Linked DNA regions of Actinokineospora alba. The protein of the gene in region 2 interacts with the protein of the main gene of each other region in a pairwise test. Links are inferred from orthologs where the notes say so. Each region holds a gene or a part of one and is shown on either strand. Other genes may lie near its edges.

The links.
Region 1: the proteins of rlmB (region 2) and C8E96_RS04725 interact in binary tests that used the Escherichia coli proteins (3 or more experiments, as listed by UniProt). The link is inferred for Actinokineospora alba from one-to-one orthologs.

The regions. Positions count from the first base shown.
Region 1 is NZ_SNXU01000001.1:1,016,317-1,023,888, forward strand. The notes cover bases 2,612-5,558. They hold C8E96_RS04725 (NAD(P)H-hydrate dehydratase), read right to left. Parts: upstream 4,830-5,558; coding sequence 3,393-4,829; downstream 2,612-3,392. Other genes in these bases: alr (alanine racemase), read right to left, coding at 2,612-3,400; glmS (glutamine--fructose-6-phosphate transaminase (isomerizing)), read right to left, coding at 4,832-5,558. Also shown: C8E96_RS04700 (carboxyl transferase domain-containing protein), read left to right, coding at 1-92; C8E96_RS04705 (HAD family hydrolase), read right to left, coding at 99-797; tRNA (adenosine(37)-N6)-threonylcarbamoyltransferase complex ATPase subunit type 1 TsaE, read right to left, coding at 803-1,258; C8E96_RS04715 (alpha/beta fold hydrolase), read right to left, coding at 1,251-2,327; more of alr, read right to left, coding at 2,324-2,611; more of glmS, read right to left, coding at 5,559-6,691; C8E96_RS04735 (dienelactone hydrolase family protein), read left to right, coding at 6,752-7,570; C8E96_RS04740 (hypothetical protein), read left to right, coding at 7,545-7,572. UniProt on the Escherichia coli protein: Bifunctional enzyme that catalyzes the epimerization of the S- and R-forms of NAD(P)HX and the dehydration of the S-form of NAD(P)HX at the expense of ADP, which is converted to AMP.
Region 2 is NZ_SNXU01000001.1:2,129,805-2,137,342, forward strand. Bases 2,369-5,281 are described here. They hold rlmB (23S rRNA (guanosine(2251)-2'-O)-methyltransferase RlmB), read right to left. Parts: upstream 4,346-5,281; coding sequence 3,392-4,345; downstream 2,369-3,391. Other genes in these bases: C8E96_RS10215 (MBOAT family O-acyltransferase), read right to left, coding at 2,369-3,278; cysS (cysteine--tRNA ligase), read right to left, coding at 4,347-5,281. In the rest of the region: C8E96_RS10205 (DUF445 family protein), read right to left, coding at 1-745; C8E96_RS10210 (protein NO VEIN domain-containing protein), read right to left, coding at 840-1,817; more of C8E96_RS10215, read right to left, coding at 1,845-2,368; more of cysS, read right to left, coding at 5,282-5,735; C8E96_RS10230 (HAD family hydrolase), read right to left, coding at 5,804-6,496; C8E96_RS10235 (DUF427 domain-containing protein), read right to left, coding at 6,818-7,438; C8E96_RS33955 (hypothetical protein), read right to left, coding at 7,366-7,538. UniProt on the Escherichia coli protein: Specifically methylates the ribose of guanosine 2251 in 23S rRNA.

The DNA.
Region 1 (7,572 bases), 1.1 Mb from region 2 along the record:
CGCCGGAGGAGGTTCCGGGTACCGCGGAGCAGTTGCGGTTGCGGCCGTCGGATCTTGTCGAGCTTGGGGTGGTTCGGGGGATCGCGGACTAGCTCAAGTTACTTCCAGCTGTCGAGGATCTTCGGCAGGTCCGACAGGCGGTGCAGGATCGCGTCCGGTTCGACGTCCACCGGGACCTGCTGGTCCACGGGAATGTCGCTGTGCGGGATCAAGATCGCCTTCATCCCCGCCGACTTGGCACCGTTGATGTCGTCGTGGGGGCGGTCGCCGACGTAGACGCAGTCCGCCGGGTCGTCGATGCCGATGGCGTGCATGGCGGCTTCGAAGGACTTCGGGTGCGGCTTGGTGTACTCCAGGTCGCTGCTCCACACGCACGCGTCGAAGAGGTGGCGGACGTTGTCGCGGATCAGGATTTCCTCGTGCCAGGTGCCGGGCCAGGATGTGGACGACAGGACGCCGGTGCGCAGGCCGCGAGCGCGGAGTTCGGTCAGCAGCGGGGTCACTTCGGGGTCGGTGTACGTGGCCTGGTCCCAGAAAGCCCGGTACGCAGCCCAAGCCGCCTCGTGCTCCGGCACGCCCACCTCGGTCAACACGTGGCTCAGTGTGAACGCCGTGGCCTCCGCTCGGCAGCGCGACCAGGCCGCGTTGTCGGCGGCCAACAGCGCCTCGGCGATGGCCTTGGCCTGCTCCGGGTCGTCGGCGTGGATGATGTCGGCGTAGATCTGCCAGCCGGCGCGCATGTCCATGGTCACCCAAGGGGTGAGGGTGCCGCCCCAGTCGAAGATCACCGCTCGCATGCGGGTCAGCCTATCCGGCGGTCGGTCCAGTTTCCATGGGGTTCGAGGGTGGCCACCCGGCTGTCGTCGGGGCGGCGGTCCAGGCGGATGAGGAGGTGGTCCTCCGAGAGCCGCTCGGCGGCGCCTTCGCCCCATTCGATGACGACGACGGCGTCGACCAGCTCGGTGTCCAGGTCCAGATCGTCCAACTCGGTGAGGTCGCCGCCGAGGCGGTACGCGTCGACGTGGACCAGGGGGATGCCGCGGTCGCCTGCCTGGTGTTCGCGGGCGATGATGAAAGTCGGGCTGCTGACTCGGCCGTGCACCCCGAGTCCGGCGGCAATCCCTTTGGCGACAACGGTTTTGCCCGCGCCCAGCGGGCCGGCGAGCAGGATCAGGTCGCCGGGGCGCACCATCTCGCCGAGTTTGCGGCCGAAGTCGAGGGTGTCCTCGACCTGGGGCAGTTCGATCGTCTCAGCCACGACGCCACCACTTCCTCCGCCCGGCGCCCGCGCCGCGCGCGCAGTCGCGCAGCAGGTCGGCCAGGTGTTCGTTCACGAAATCGGGTTGTTCCAACATGACCATGTGCCCAGCGCCGCGGGCTCGGACCAGCACGGCGTCGGGCAGTTCTAACGCGATGCGCTCGGTGTGCTCGAACGGCGTCATCCGGTCCTCGTCGGCGCCGATCACCAACACCCGGCTGTGCTTCAACCCCGCCAGAGCCGCATATCTGTTGTGGCTGCCCAAAGTGTCGATAAAGTCGGCCAGCACCCGCACCGGCGTCACATTGAGCATGTCCATCAGGAAGTCGACCAGGCTGGGACTCACGCTGCGTGAGCCGAAGGCGAGTCGGCGCACCGCCTGCCGGGTGAGCTGGCCGCCGCTCGCGCGCACGAGTTCGACCAGACCTGGCTGCCAGTCGGCGAAACGGCCCAGGTAGCGGGTCAGCGGGTTGTACTTCGACAGCAGCGGACGGGAGAGACCGCTCTTGCCCACCTCACCCGCGGACGTGCCGATGAGCGCGACGCCTTCGACCCGGTCGGCGAACAGCTCCGGGTTCTTCTCGGCCAGCTCCATGATGGCCATGCCGCCCATCGAATGCCCCACGAGCACCAGCGGGCCATCCGGCGCCATGGCGCGGATGACGTCGTCCAGGTCGAGTGCGAGCTGCTCGATCGTGCTCGACGCCTCGTCGGTCAGCGCGGAGCGGCCATGGCTTCGGTGGTCGTAAAGCACTTGCCGCACACGGGGTTCGGTCATGGCGGCGAGACCCTGGCGCTGGAAGTGCCAGCAGCGGCGGGAAAGGGCGAACCCGTGCACGAGAACGACTGTCAGTTCAGGCTTCCCGCCGTCGTCCGGGTCGACTTCCTCGACGGACAGCGCCGCACCGTCAGCGGCGGCGACGGTGCTGACCCGAGTGGGCGGCAGCGCTCCCAGAGCTTCGCCCGCGTGCAGTTCCTCCGGCCTGCGGGCCCGGATGACGCCCGCGACGACGGCGCCGCCCGCGATCGCCATGCCGACGCCAGCCAGAACCCGGTTGGTCACGCTCACGACGACTCGCCCAGATACCTGCGGGCCACGCGTGCGCGGTACATGCCGGTCACGATCTCGTAGTCGATCGTCCCGATGATGTCGGCCCACTCGCGCGCGGTGGGCTCGCCGCGATCGCCGGTGCCGAACAGCACGACTTCGTCCCCCACAAGGACTTCGTCGTCGCCGCAATCGACGATGATCTGGTCCATGCAGACCCGGCCGCGCACCGGACGACGCCTGCCGCCGAGGAACACGTCGAACCGGCCGGACAGCGACCGGGAGACGCCGTCCGCGTAACCCACCGGCACCAGGGCCAGATTCGTGGCCCGGTCGGCGGTCCAGGTGTGCCCATAAGAGACTGATTCGCCCGCGTCGATCCGTTTGACGAGCACGACCGACGAGCGGAACGTCATCGCCGGACGCAGGTCTTCGTGGTACGGCAACGGGTTCAGCCCGTACATGGCGATGCCCACGCGCACCAGGTCGAAGTGCAAGTCCTTGCGGTCGAGGGTGGCCGCGGAATTCGCCAGGTGCCTGCGTGGCTTCAGACCGGCGTCGAGCGCGACCTGGTACGCCTCGGCGAACCGCTCGGCCTGACGGTCGACCGATGGATGGCCAGGTTCGTCGGCGCACGCGAGGTGCGACCACACGGCGTACACCTCGTTGTCCGACGCGGCCGCGGCGGCGACCAGCTCGGGCCACGCCGAGCGCGGGCAGCCGTTGCGGCTCAGGCCAGTGTCGATCTTCAGGTGGATCCGCCTGCCGGACAGGCCTGCCAACTGCTCCACAGAGGACACCGACAGGTCGACGTCGGGAGGGGCCTCGGCCCCGGGGACATCGAGCCAGGCCAGGATCGGCGCGGTGATCCCGGCCGCGCGCAGTACCGCGGCCTCGTGCACGGACGCCACACCCAGCCAGGTCGCCCCGGCCGAGAGGGCGGCGCGGGCCACCGGCACGGCGCCGTGGCCGTAGCCGTCGGCTTTCACCACGGCCATCGTCTCCGCGCCCGCGGCGCGCGCGGACAGCAGCGCGACGTTGTGCCGGATGTGGTCGAGATCGACCGTCACCTCGGCGCGCGGCTGGTCAGGCATGACGGAATCGTGACACACCGCGGATCGCGTCGGGCAGCGCGTCCACGATGGCCGAGGCGGAGGTGGGAGCCCCGGACGCGGCCAGCTCACCGGCGCGCACATGCACGAAGGCCGCGCACGCGCCCGCGAGCCTCGGTTCCAGACCGGCCGCGAGCAGGGCTCCGCTCAGTCCGGAAAGGACATCGCCGGACCCGGCCGTGGCCAGCCAGTGCGACCGGGCGGCGTTCACCGCGACCCGCCCGTCGGGCGCGGCGATGACGGTGGCGTGCCCCTTGAGGAGCACGGTGGCGTTCAGCTTCGCCGCCAGCGCGCGGGCGGCGGCGACCCGGTCGGCGCCGAGGTCGACACCGAGCGGTTCGGCGACGCGGGCGAACTCGCGGTCGTGCGGGGTGAGCAGCACCGGGACCTCGGGGTCGCGGGCGTCCCAGAGCGTGGGGTGTTCGGCGAGCAAGGTGATGCCGTCGGCGTCCACGACGGTCGGCACCCCCGCGCCCAGGACCGAGGCCACCACGTCACGGGAGGCCTTGCCCGTGCCCAGACCCGGTCCGACGACCCACGCCTGCACGCGGCCCGCGTCCTCGACCGAGCCGGTCGCGACGACCTCGGGCCAGCGCTGCCGGACCTCGTCGGCGGCGGGCCCGGCGTAGCGGGTCATGCCCGAGGTGGCGCGCACCGCGGCACCGACCGAGAGCACCGCCGCACCCGGATAGGTCGTCGACCCGGCCGCGATCCCGACCACGCCCTGGGTGAACTTGTCGTCCGATGGACCCGGCAGCGGCCACGCCCGGCCCACGTCCTCGGTGTCGAACACCTCGAAGTCCGGGTCGGCCAGGTCGAGCCCTAGATCGACGAAGTGCACCTCGCCACAGCGCGGGCTCAGGAAGTGGACCGGCTTGAGCGCGCCGAAAGTGACCGTGACCTGGGCGTCGACCGCAGGTCCGTCGACGGCTCCGGTGTCCGGGTCGACGCCGCTGGGAAGATCCACCGCGACGATCGGCGCCCGCACCCGCGAGACCAGGGCGGCGGCGTCCGGCCGCAAAGAGCCGCGCGCGGACAGCCCGACAATCCCGTCGACCACCACGTGCGCGGAGTCGAGATCCTCGGCCGTGCCGATCCGACCACCAGCCCACAACAGGGCTTCCAGACCTTCGGCGTGGGCCCGTTCCGGCGCGAGGAGCACCGCCGTGACGCCCACGGAACGCTTGCGCAGGAACGCCCCCGCCCACAGCGCGTCGCCGCCGTTGTTGCCCGCGCCGACCAGCAGCACGACCCGCCGACCAGCCACTGCGCCGGTCGTCGAGCGCAGCAGCCGCATGGTGTGAAGCGCCACGCCATGGGCGGCGCGGCGCATGAGGGCGCCCTCCGGCGTCCGGGCGAGGACCTTGTCCTCGGCCTCCCGGACGCGCGCGGTGGTCCAGACGCCCCGCACGGCTATTCGACCGTCACGGACTTCGCCAGGTTGCGCGGCTTGTCGACGTCGTACCCGCGCGAGCGGGCGATCTCGGCGGCCAGCACCTGCAGCGGAACGGTCGACACCAGCGGCTGCAGCAGCGTCGGCACCGCGGGAATCTCGATCAGCTCGTCGGCGAACGGGCGGACCGTCTCGTCGCCCTCCTCGGCGATGACGATCGTGCGCGCGCCGCGGGCCTGGATCTCGCTGATGTTGGACACCAGCTTGGAGTGCAGCACGGCGCGTCCCTTGGGCGACGGCATGACCACGACGACCGGCAGGCCCTCCTCGATCAGCGCGATCGGGCCGTGCTTGAGCTCACCGGCGGCGAAGCCCTCGGCGTGCATGTACGCCAGTTCCTTGAGCTTGAGCGCGCCTTCGAGGGCCACCGGGTAGCCGACGTGGCGGCCGAGGAACAGCACCGCCTTGGAGTCCGACAGGTCCCGCCCGAGGGCGCGGACCTGCTCGATCGTGCCGAGAACCCGGCGGACGGCCTCGGGCATCGCCTCCAGTTCGCGGAACTCGCGGGCGATCTCGTCGGGGTACTTGGTGCCGCGGGCCTGCGCCAAGGCCAAGCCGACCAGGTAGTTCGCCGCGATCTGGGCGAGGAAGGCCTTGGTGGACGCGACCCCGATCTCGGGGCCCGCGTGGGTGTAGAGGACCGCGTCGGACTCACGCGGGATCTGCGCGCCGTTGGTGTTGCACACCGCGAGGACGCGCGCCTTCTGCTCGCGCGCGTGGCGCACGGCCTCCAGGGTGTCGGCCGTCTCACCGGACTGCGAGACCGCCACGACCAGCGTGTCGCGGTCGAGCACCGGGTCGCGGTAGCGGAACTCCGAGGCCAGCTCGACCTCGACGGGCAGCCGGGTCCAGTGCTCGATGGCGTACTTGGCGACGAGGCCCGAGTGGTACGCCGAGCCGCAGGCCACGACGAAGACCTTGTCGATGTCGCGCAGGTCCTGGTCGGCGAGGCGCTGCTCGTCGAGCACGATCCGCCCGTCGACGAAGTGCCCGCGCAGCGTGTTCGCCAGCGCCTCGGGCTGTTCCTCGATCTCCTTGAGCATGAAGTACTCGTGGCCGCCCTTCTCGGCGGCCGAGAGGTCCCAGTCGACGGTGAAGGGCTTGGCCGGGGCGGGCTCGCCGTGGAAGTCGAGGACCTCGTAGCCGTCGCGGGTGATCACCACGAGCTGGTCCTGGCCCAGTTCGACGGCCTCACGGGTGTACTCGATGAACGCGGCGACGTCGGATGCGACAAACGTCTCACCGTCGCCGATGCCGACAACGAGCGGCGAGGACCGGCGGGCGGCGACGATCAGGTCCGGCTCGTCGACATGGGTCACGACCAGGGTGAACGCACCCTCCAGGCGGCCGCAGACGGCCCGGACGCTGGCGGGCAGGTCACCGGCGGTCTCGCCGTCGGCGTACGCGCGGGCGACCAGGTGCGCGACGGTCTCGGAGTCGGTGTCGCTGCTGAACTCGATGCCCGCGGACTCCAGCTCACCGCGCAGGGCGACGAAGTTCTCGATGATGCCGTTATGCACGACCGCGACCCGGCCGGTGGTGTCACGGTGCGGGTGGGAGTTGCGGTCGATCGGGGCGCCGTGGGTGGCCCAGCGGGTGTGGCCCATTCCCGCGGTGCCCGCGAAACCCTCGCGGCCGACCTCGTCGAGCCGGGCCTCCAGGTTCGCGAGCCTGCCCGCCTTGCGCTCCACGACCAGGTCACCGCCGGTCAGGACGGCGATCCCGGCCGAGTCGTACCCGCGGTACTCCAGCCTGCGCAGCCCTCCGATGACGACATCGAGTGCCTGCCGATGACCCACATATCCCACGATTCCGCACACGCGCACCAGGGTAGCCGGCACCGCCACACCCCGAAGCCCGGCCACCGATAGGCTGCGCACATGGCACGCAAGGCCAAGCACCTGCTCGACGAGCTGTCGCGTCCCGGTCCCAACGAGGTCCTTCGCGGCGACCTCGCGCTGATCGGGATGCCCGGGCTGGTCTTCACGCCGAAATCGGGCCTCGGGCTGCCCGCCGTCGCGTTCGGGCACGGCTGGCTGCAGCCGCCCGACCGGTACCGCGGCCTGTTCCGCCACCTGGCGTCGTGGGGCATCGTCGTGGCCGCGCCCGGCACCCACACCGGGCCGCTGGGCTCACACCGGCTGCTCGCCTCCGACCTGCGCACCGCGCTCGACGTCTGCGTCGGCGTCCGGCTGGGCGAGGGCGCGATCAGCGTCGACGGCGACAAGCTCGGCCTCGCGGGCCACTCGACCGGCGGCGGCTGCGCGGTCCTCGCTGCGGCGGAGGACAACCGGATCCGCGCGGTGGCCACCATGGCCGCCTCCCAGACCAAGCCGTTCGCCTCCGAGGCGGCCCGTTCCTGCGGCATGCCAGGTCTGCACCTGGCTGCGGGCGCCGACCGGGTGGCGCCGCCGGTGGGCAACTCCGAGCTGATCGCCCGGTCGTGGGCCGGGCCGGTGCAGGTGCGGACGCTGCCCAAGGCGACCCATCTCGGGTTCGCCGAGGGCAGGCACTGGAGCGGCCTGCTCATCGACGGCAAGGCCCAGCACGCCACCCAGCGGGTTTCGCGGGCGCTGCTCACCGCGTTCTTCCTGGTCCACCTCACCGGTGAGGCCGAGTACCTGCCGCTGGTCGAGGAAGACATCAAGGGCGCCGAGATCACCTTCGACGGCGATGACGATCTGGCCACCACCGCATAGGT
Region 2 (7,538 bases):
TCTTCGGCTGCCGCGGGAAGAAGATCATTTTGAGCGCGAGCCAGTCGGTCAGCCACCCGGTGAGCCCGCCGAAGATCGGCATGATCCACGGGTTCTTGGTCAACGCCCAGGCGACGAGCTGGACCAGCCCGATGATGAATCCGAAGTAGATGCCCGACATCGCGATGAACCGCATCTCCGGCTGCGCGGTGTCGCGAATCAGCCGGTTGAGCATGGCCTTGTCGCGCACCAGGTTGCGCACCGCCATGTCCTTGACGTCGAGCACGTCCTCGATGTTGGCGGCCAGCTCCCGCATCAACTTCTCGACGATCCGCGGCGCCTCCGCCTGCACCCGCGACAACACGAGCCGCTGCGCCTGCTGCGGCATCAGCTCCCACAGGTTGGGCTGGTACTGGGCGAGCAGCTCACGGGTGATCTCGTCCACCGCGCGGGAGATGGGTTCCCGCAGTTCCTCGGTGACCTTCTTCGGGTCGAGCCGGGCGAAGATCTCCTTCGGATCGATCAGGTTGGTCGTCATCAACTCCATCGCGGTGGAAGCCATCCGATGCGAGTTGCGGGGGATGACACCCTGCCAGCCGAGGTAGCCGACCCCGACGAACTCCAGCGGCTTGAACATCATCTCGATGGCCGCGCGCTTGGTGATGTACCCGATGATCGCCGCGATGAACGGCATGGACACATAGACGTGCCAGTGCGCGCTGAAGTCGTCGAGAATTGCCCGCCAGTCCACAACCCCTCCGTCCATCGCGCGAAGTGAGGATCGCACGTACCCGGAGTATCCGAACGGGTGACCGGCCCATTCTGTGACCCGGAATGCTCAGTGGAGTGAGCAGAACCAATCAAGTACCCGTCGGCGAGTCCAGCGTGTAGCTGTACTTGGTCGGAGCGAGTCGGCGCTCGTCGGGAGCCCAGTCGGTCCACACGCGGAGGTTTCCGCCAGTCGTCGCGTACTCGCCGTTGTCCAGCCGCCGGACGCTGATCCGGTCGACCACGACGAGATCGGTGGGCCGGTGGTTGTGCGCGTGCGCGACCTCGTTGACGGTCAACTCGACCGCCAGTGCGTCCCGCGAACTGCCCTTCACCTCGACGTGCCGCTCCGGGCCGAGACCGACGACCCTCAAGTCATATGGCTTGCCGAGTTCCTCGACATGCGTCGCACCACGATCGAGGTAGTAGCGCGTGACTTCGCGAACCGCGTGTTGTTCGATGGCGCGCCGCAGTTTGCTGTCTTGCACGCGACGCGAGCCGCCGGGGGATTCCGTGGGTGCCATCCCGTCCAACTCGGCGAAGACCGGGAGCAGGGCGGCCGGAAACTTGGTCAGGTAGGTCTGCGCGGCCCGGATTTGGCCCGGCCGATAGAAGACGAACGGAAAGTAGAGCGACCCTCGGACACGTTCGGAGAGTTCGCGGTGAACCTCCCGCAATCGTGGTTCGACTTCGGCGAGCCGCTGTCCACCGACCGGCCGTGCCAGTCGCTTGAACTCGGCGCACGGCATCCGCCAGCCCTGTCCGGTTGTCGCGACGCCACGGTTTCGACCTCGGGTACCGCGTGCCAACCACGAGTAGTTGTCCTCGATGGAGAGCGGGCCGGTCACGGTCGACCAGCCCACGAGGGCGGGGTAGCCGAGCAGAGTCGCGTGCCAGTGCAGGACAACGTCCCCAGGCCGGGTCTCCGTCACCAGCGTGTAGCCCCACTCTTCGCGACCCGCCGCGTTCAGCGTCGGCGCGTTGAGGTCTACGCCAAGGTCGTCGCGAACGGTGATTTCCATCCAATACCGTTCGGCGCCGTCGCCCGCCCACCAGTCGTTGATCGCCATGGGGGCATGGTGTCAGCCGTCGCGGCCCTAGAACTGGTAATACAAAAACGGGCTGAACGTGCCCGTGGCGACCAAGATCGTGGCCCACAGGAGGCCCGGTCCCATGACCACCGCACGCAGCACTGTCGCCGTGCGGCCGCGGGAGGACTCCAGCATCGGGCCGGTGACCGGTGACGCGGGCATGAACAGGATCGCCAGGGCCACCAGCAGCACCACCAGGACCTGGTTGCCCAGCGCCGCGTCCACCTCGTCGGTGAGGCCGGAGAAGTCCGGCAGCAGCATGTGGCCGATCATCACCAGCGCCTGCCCGAGGTCGGCCGCGCGGAAGAACACCCAGCCGAACACCACCAGCGCGACCGTCAGGGCTCGGCGGCCGACGCGGCGCAGGGGGTCGGTGGGGGCGCGGTCGAGGCCGTAGCCGCGTTCGATGATCAGCAGGGCGCCGTGGAACATGCCCCACACCAGGAACGTCCAGTTCGCGCCGTGCCACAGGCCGGTCAGCACGAAGACGATGCAGAGGTTCCGGTACGTCTTCGCCGCGCCGGAACGGTTGCCGCCCAAGGGGATGTAGACGTAGTCGCGGAACCAGCGCGACAGCGACATGTGCCAGCGGCGCCAGAACTCCGTGATCGTGACCGACGAGTACGGCCGGGCGAAGTTCTCCGGCAGCCGGAAGCCGAGCATCCGGCCCAGCCCGATCGCCATGTCCGAGTACCCGGAGAAGTCGAAATACAGCTGCAAGGTGTACGTGATCGCGCCCAGCCACGCCACGGCGAAGGTCATCTGGTCGGCGGGGGTGGCGAAGCACTGCTCGACGAGCGGGCTCAGCGAGTCGGCGATGATGACTTTCTTGCACAGCCCCAAGGCGAACCGCGGGAACCCGGACGCCACGTCGTCGAGCCGGTGGGTGCGCGGCTGGGGGAGCTGGTCGGCGATCTCCCGGTACCGCACGATCGGCCCGGCCACCAGCTGCGGGAACATCGCGATGTAGGTGACGAACGCGACCGGCTTGCGCAGCGCCGGGCGTTCGCCGCGGTAGATGTCGACCACGTAAGAGATGTGGTGGAACGTGTAGAACGAGATGCCGATCGGCAGCAGCAGGTGCACGACCGGGAAGTCGCCGCCGAGCAGGCGGGCGAACCCGGCCAGCTGCTCGGTCGCGAACCCCGCGTACTTCCACACCACCAGCACCGCGACGTCGAACCCGACGACACCGAAGAGCAGCCTGCGCCGCCGCTTGCGGTTGGTGTCCTGCTCATCGGGTTCGAGGTAGTGCCCGGCGGCGAAGTTGACCACCATGCAGGCGAGCAGCAGCAGCGTCGTCGGACCCGCGCCCGCCGCGTAGAACAGCAGGCTCGCCCCGGCGACGACCCCGTTGCGCCAGTGCCTGGGGGAGAGCAGGACAGTCGCCAGGACCACGGGCGTGAAGAACCACAGGAACAACGGACTGGCGAACGACATCCCTTGGCCCCCTCGACCCCACGACGCCAGCGACCCTAGCCGACCGGCGGGAACCGGCAGTCGGAAGCCGGGACCCGGTGAGCGTTCTCACCTGATCCCGGCTGCGACGTAAGTCAGACGCGGCCCGCGGCCCGACGGCGGCGGGCGACCTCGGCGAGCACGACACCGGCGGCGACGGAGGCGTTGAGCGACTCCACGCCCGCCGACATCGGGATCGAGATCGTCGCGTCGCAGGCCTCCTTGACCAGGCGCGACAGGCCCCGGCCCTCGGAGCCGACCACCACGACCAGCGGCGACGTGGCCAGGTGCAGGTCGTCGAGTTCCATCGAGCCGTCGGCGTCCAACCCGATGATCATCAGGCCCTGGCTCGCCAGCGCCCGCAGCTCACGGGTGAGGTTGGTGGCGATGGCGACCGGGATCTTCGCCGCCGTGCCCGCGCTGGTGCGCCACGCGACGGCGGTGATGCCCGCGCTGCGGCGCTGCGGGAGCAGCACCCCGTTCGCGCCGAATGCCGCCGCGGAGCGGATGACCGCGCCGAGGTTGCGGGGGTCGGTGACGCCGTCGAGCGCCACGATCAGCGGCGGCTCGTCGGTGGACCGCGCTGCCTCGAGCAGGTCGTCGGGGTGGGCGTACTCGAACGGCGGGACCTGCAGACCCAGGCCCTGGTGCATCGCCATGCCGGTCAGCCGGTCGAGCTCCGGGCGCGAGACCTCCAGCACCGAGATGCCCCGGTCGGCGGCCATGCGCACGGCGTCGGCGACCCGGTCGTCGGTGTCGATGCCGATCGCCACGTACAGCGCCGTCGCCGGGATCTGGGCGCGCAGGCACTCCACGACCGGGTTGCGGCCCGCCACCAGCTCGCTGGTGGGCTTGTCCTTCGAGCGCTGCTCACGCTTGGCCGAGGCGTTCGCCTTGCGGTACGCGTGATGGCCGGGGCGCTCCTCGGCCTTGGGCGTCGGGCCCTTGCCCTCCAACCCCTTGCGTCGCTGACCGCCGGAGCCGACGACCGGGCCCTTCTTGGAGCCCGGCTTGCGCATCGCGCCTTGGCGTTTGGAATTGCCTGCCACGTCAGTCCTTAACTGTCCACAACGGACCGCCGGGGGTGTCCTCGACGGCGACGCCCGCGTTGAGCAGGCGGTCTCGGATCGCGTCGGCGAGGGCGAAGTCCTTGTTCGCCCGTGCTCGCTGACGCTCTTCGAGCAAGTCCTCTACCAGCGCGGCCACCGCTGAACGCAACCCGGTGTCCACAGTGGAGCTGTCGCTCCACCGCTCGGACAGCGGGTCAAGGCCGAGGACCTCGGTCATCCCGCGCACCGCGGCGGCCGCCTCACGGGCGGCGCTGTCGTCGCCGTCGTCGAGCGCGGTGTTGCCGACGCGCACGGCGTTGTGCACCGCCGCGAGGGCGGCCGGAGTGGCCAGGTCGGCGTTCATCGCGGCGACGAACTCGGCGTTCGGCTCGGCGATGCCCACGACCCCGGTGCGCTGGGTGATCTTGCGCAGGAATGATTCTACGCGCTGGTACGCGCGCACCGACTCCTCGAGCGCCGCCTCGGAGTACTCGATCATCGACCGGTAGTGCGGGCCGACCAGGTAGTAGCGCAGTTCCTGCGGCCGGACCCGGTTGATCATCTCGGGGATCGACACCACATTGCCCAGCGACTTCGACATCTTCTCGCCGCTCATGGTGACCCACGCGTTGTGCATCCAGTACCGCGAGAACCCGTCACCGGCCGCGCGCGACTGGGCCTGCTCGTTCTCGTGGTGCGGGAACACCAGGTCGATGCCGCCGCCGTGGATGTCGAACTCCGGGCCCAGGTACATCGACGCCATCGCCGAGCACTCCAGGTGCCAGCCGGGGCGGCCGGGGCCCCACGGCGACGGCCACGACGGCTCACCGGGCTTCGCGCTCTTCCACAGCGTGAAGTCGTGGTGGTCGCGCTTGGTGGTCGACGCGGACTCGCCCTGGTTCCAGTCGTCGAGCTTGTGCCCCGACAGCTCGCCGTAAGCGGGGTATGAGGGCACCGAGAAGTAGACGTCGCCACCCGCCGCGTACGCGTGGCCCGCGTCGATCAGCCGCTGCATGAGTTCGACCATCTGGGTGATGTGCCCGGTGGCGCGCGGCTGGATCGTCGGCGGCAGGCAGCCGAGCACGCCGTAGGCCTCGTCGAAGGCCCGCTCGTGCGTCGCCGCCCACTCCCACCACGGCCTGCCCGCGGCGGCGGCCTTCGCGAGGATCTTGTCCTCGATGTCGGTGACGTTGCGGACCAGCGTCACGTCGTGGCCGGTGTGGGTCAGCCAGCGGCGCAGCACGTCGAAGTTCAGGCCGCTGCGGACGTGGCCGATGTGCGGGATTCCCTGGACCGTCGCCCCACACACGTAGATCGACGCGGCCCCGTCCTTCAGCGGCGTGAACTCACGCTGACCGCGGGTGGCGCTGTCGAAGATGTGCAGGGACACGGCATTCTCCTGAGGGAAATCAATTCTTACCGGGAAATGGTACGGCTATTGCGGGGGCGACCTGACGGTCAGCCCGCGATCCCGCATGATCGCAACGCGCTGATCAGCGCGTCGGGGCGCGCCTGGGTCGGCCGCGGCTCCACCCGCTCGAACCGACAGCCGAGCGTGGCGGCGGCCCCGTCGGCCTCGACGCTGTCGCCGATCATCAGCGCCCAGTCCGGTTCGACACCGAGGCGGTCGCAGGCCAACAGGAAGATCTTCGGGTCGGGCTTGACCACGCCCTCGGCGTAGGAGAGGACGTATTCGTCGACCAGTTCGGCGATTCCGCGCGCCTCGAATGCCCCACGCACATCCCACGCGATATTGCCGCCGACGGCGACCGGAATCCCCGCGCCTTGGAGAATCCGCAGCGCGTCGGCTGTATCCGGGTAGGGAACCCAGGAGCGCGGCTCGCGAACGCGCTCGTAGAGGGTCTCGGCCACCCCGGGGCCGATATCGAGCCCGGCGGCCCGCAACGCCGCGATGGAGACCGAGCGGTGGACGTCGGAATCAAGGTCGCGGCGCGCCCAGTCCGCGCGGAACTCGGGCGGGAGATGCGCGGACGGCCCGACCGGCGCGGTGAGACTCACCAGCAAGGAATCCCGCGCGATCTGGTCGAGAGCGGCCCCGTCATGCCCCACCAGCCCGTCGACCCACGCGGCACCGGGTTCCAGACGGAACAAGGTGCCGGAGTAGTCGAGCAGCACGCCACGGATGGCCACGGCGACCAACTTAGCCCATTGGATCCACAGCGCCCGCCAGTTATCCACAGCCCCGCCGCCAACCCCCTTTCCGCCGCCCTACACCGGCCAAGGGCAGCCCCCCAGGGCGGGTGGGGGTTTGTGCTGGTGGGGGCGGTTTGTTTGTGAAAGATGCTCGTTGGCCGGCTGCGGCGGTCAGTCGGTTCGGGTGCGGCTGCTTGTCGGTTGGGTCCGGTGGGCCGGCGGTCAGGTGGAGTCGCGTGGGTGGCGGGCGGCTGAGCTGGGACTGCGGTCAGGTGGAGTCGCGTGGGTGGCGCGCGGCTGGGGTGGGGCCGCGGTAGGTCAGCCGAATTCGAGGGTGTCCGGGTCGGCGGCCGTCTGTTCCTCTGGTCGTGACCACGGGGTCACCGGGCGGCGGTGTGGTTGGCCGTCGATCACCAGGTCGGTGCGTTCGGCCCAGAAGCAGATGTGGTCGCGGACCTGTTCGGCGTCGTGGAGCGGGTCGGGATAGTGCCAGGCGATGTCCGCGCCCGCCGGGCTGCCGCCCACCAGCGAGTAGTACGACGCGTGGCCCTTGTAGGCGCAGGTCGACCTCGTCTCGCTCGGGGTCAGGAGGCTCAGCTCGACGTGCTCCGGCGGGAAGTACCAGCGCGGCGGCAGGTGGGTCTCCAGCAGCAGCTTCGGGCGCGCACCCGCGGCGAGCAGGACGCCCGCGTGCGACACCTCCACGAGGCGTGAGCTGGTGAGGACCTCGATGCGCTTGAACGGGTCGTGTGCGTGGCCGACCGTCTCCTGCTCCTCGGCCCACCACGAGTCGAAGGCGCCGAAGTCGAGGATCACCATGCCTGCGAGGTCTTGGTCCACCGGGACGAAACCGGCCTGGGGCAGGGTCACCCCGTCCACTTCGAGGTCGACGACCATCCCGGGGCAGGTGTGGATGCCGAAGTCGCTCGGGCCCAGCATCGGCGGGAGGCCCGCCAAGTCGGGCGCCGGTGGCTGCGGCTCCGTGGGACCACGTGGCCACGGATGTCGACGAGCGGCACCGCGTACACCGGGACGATCC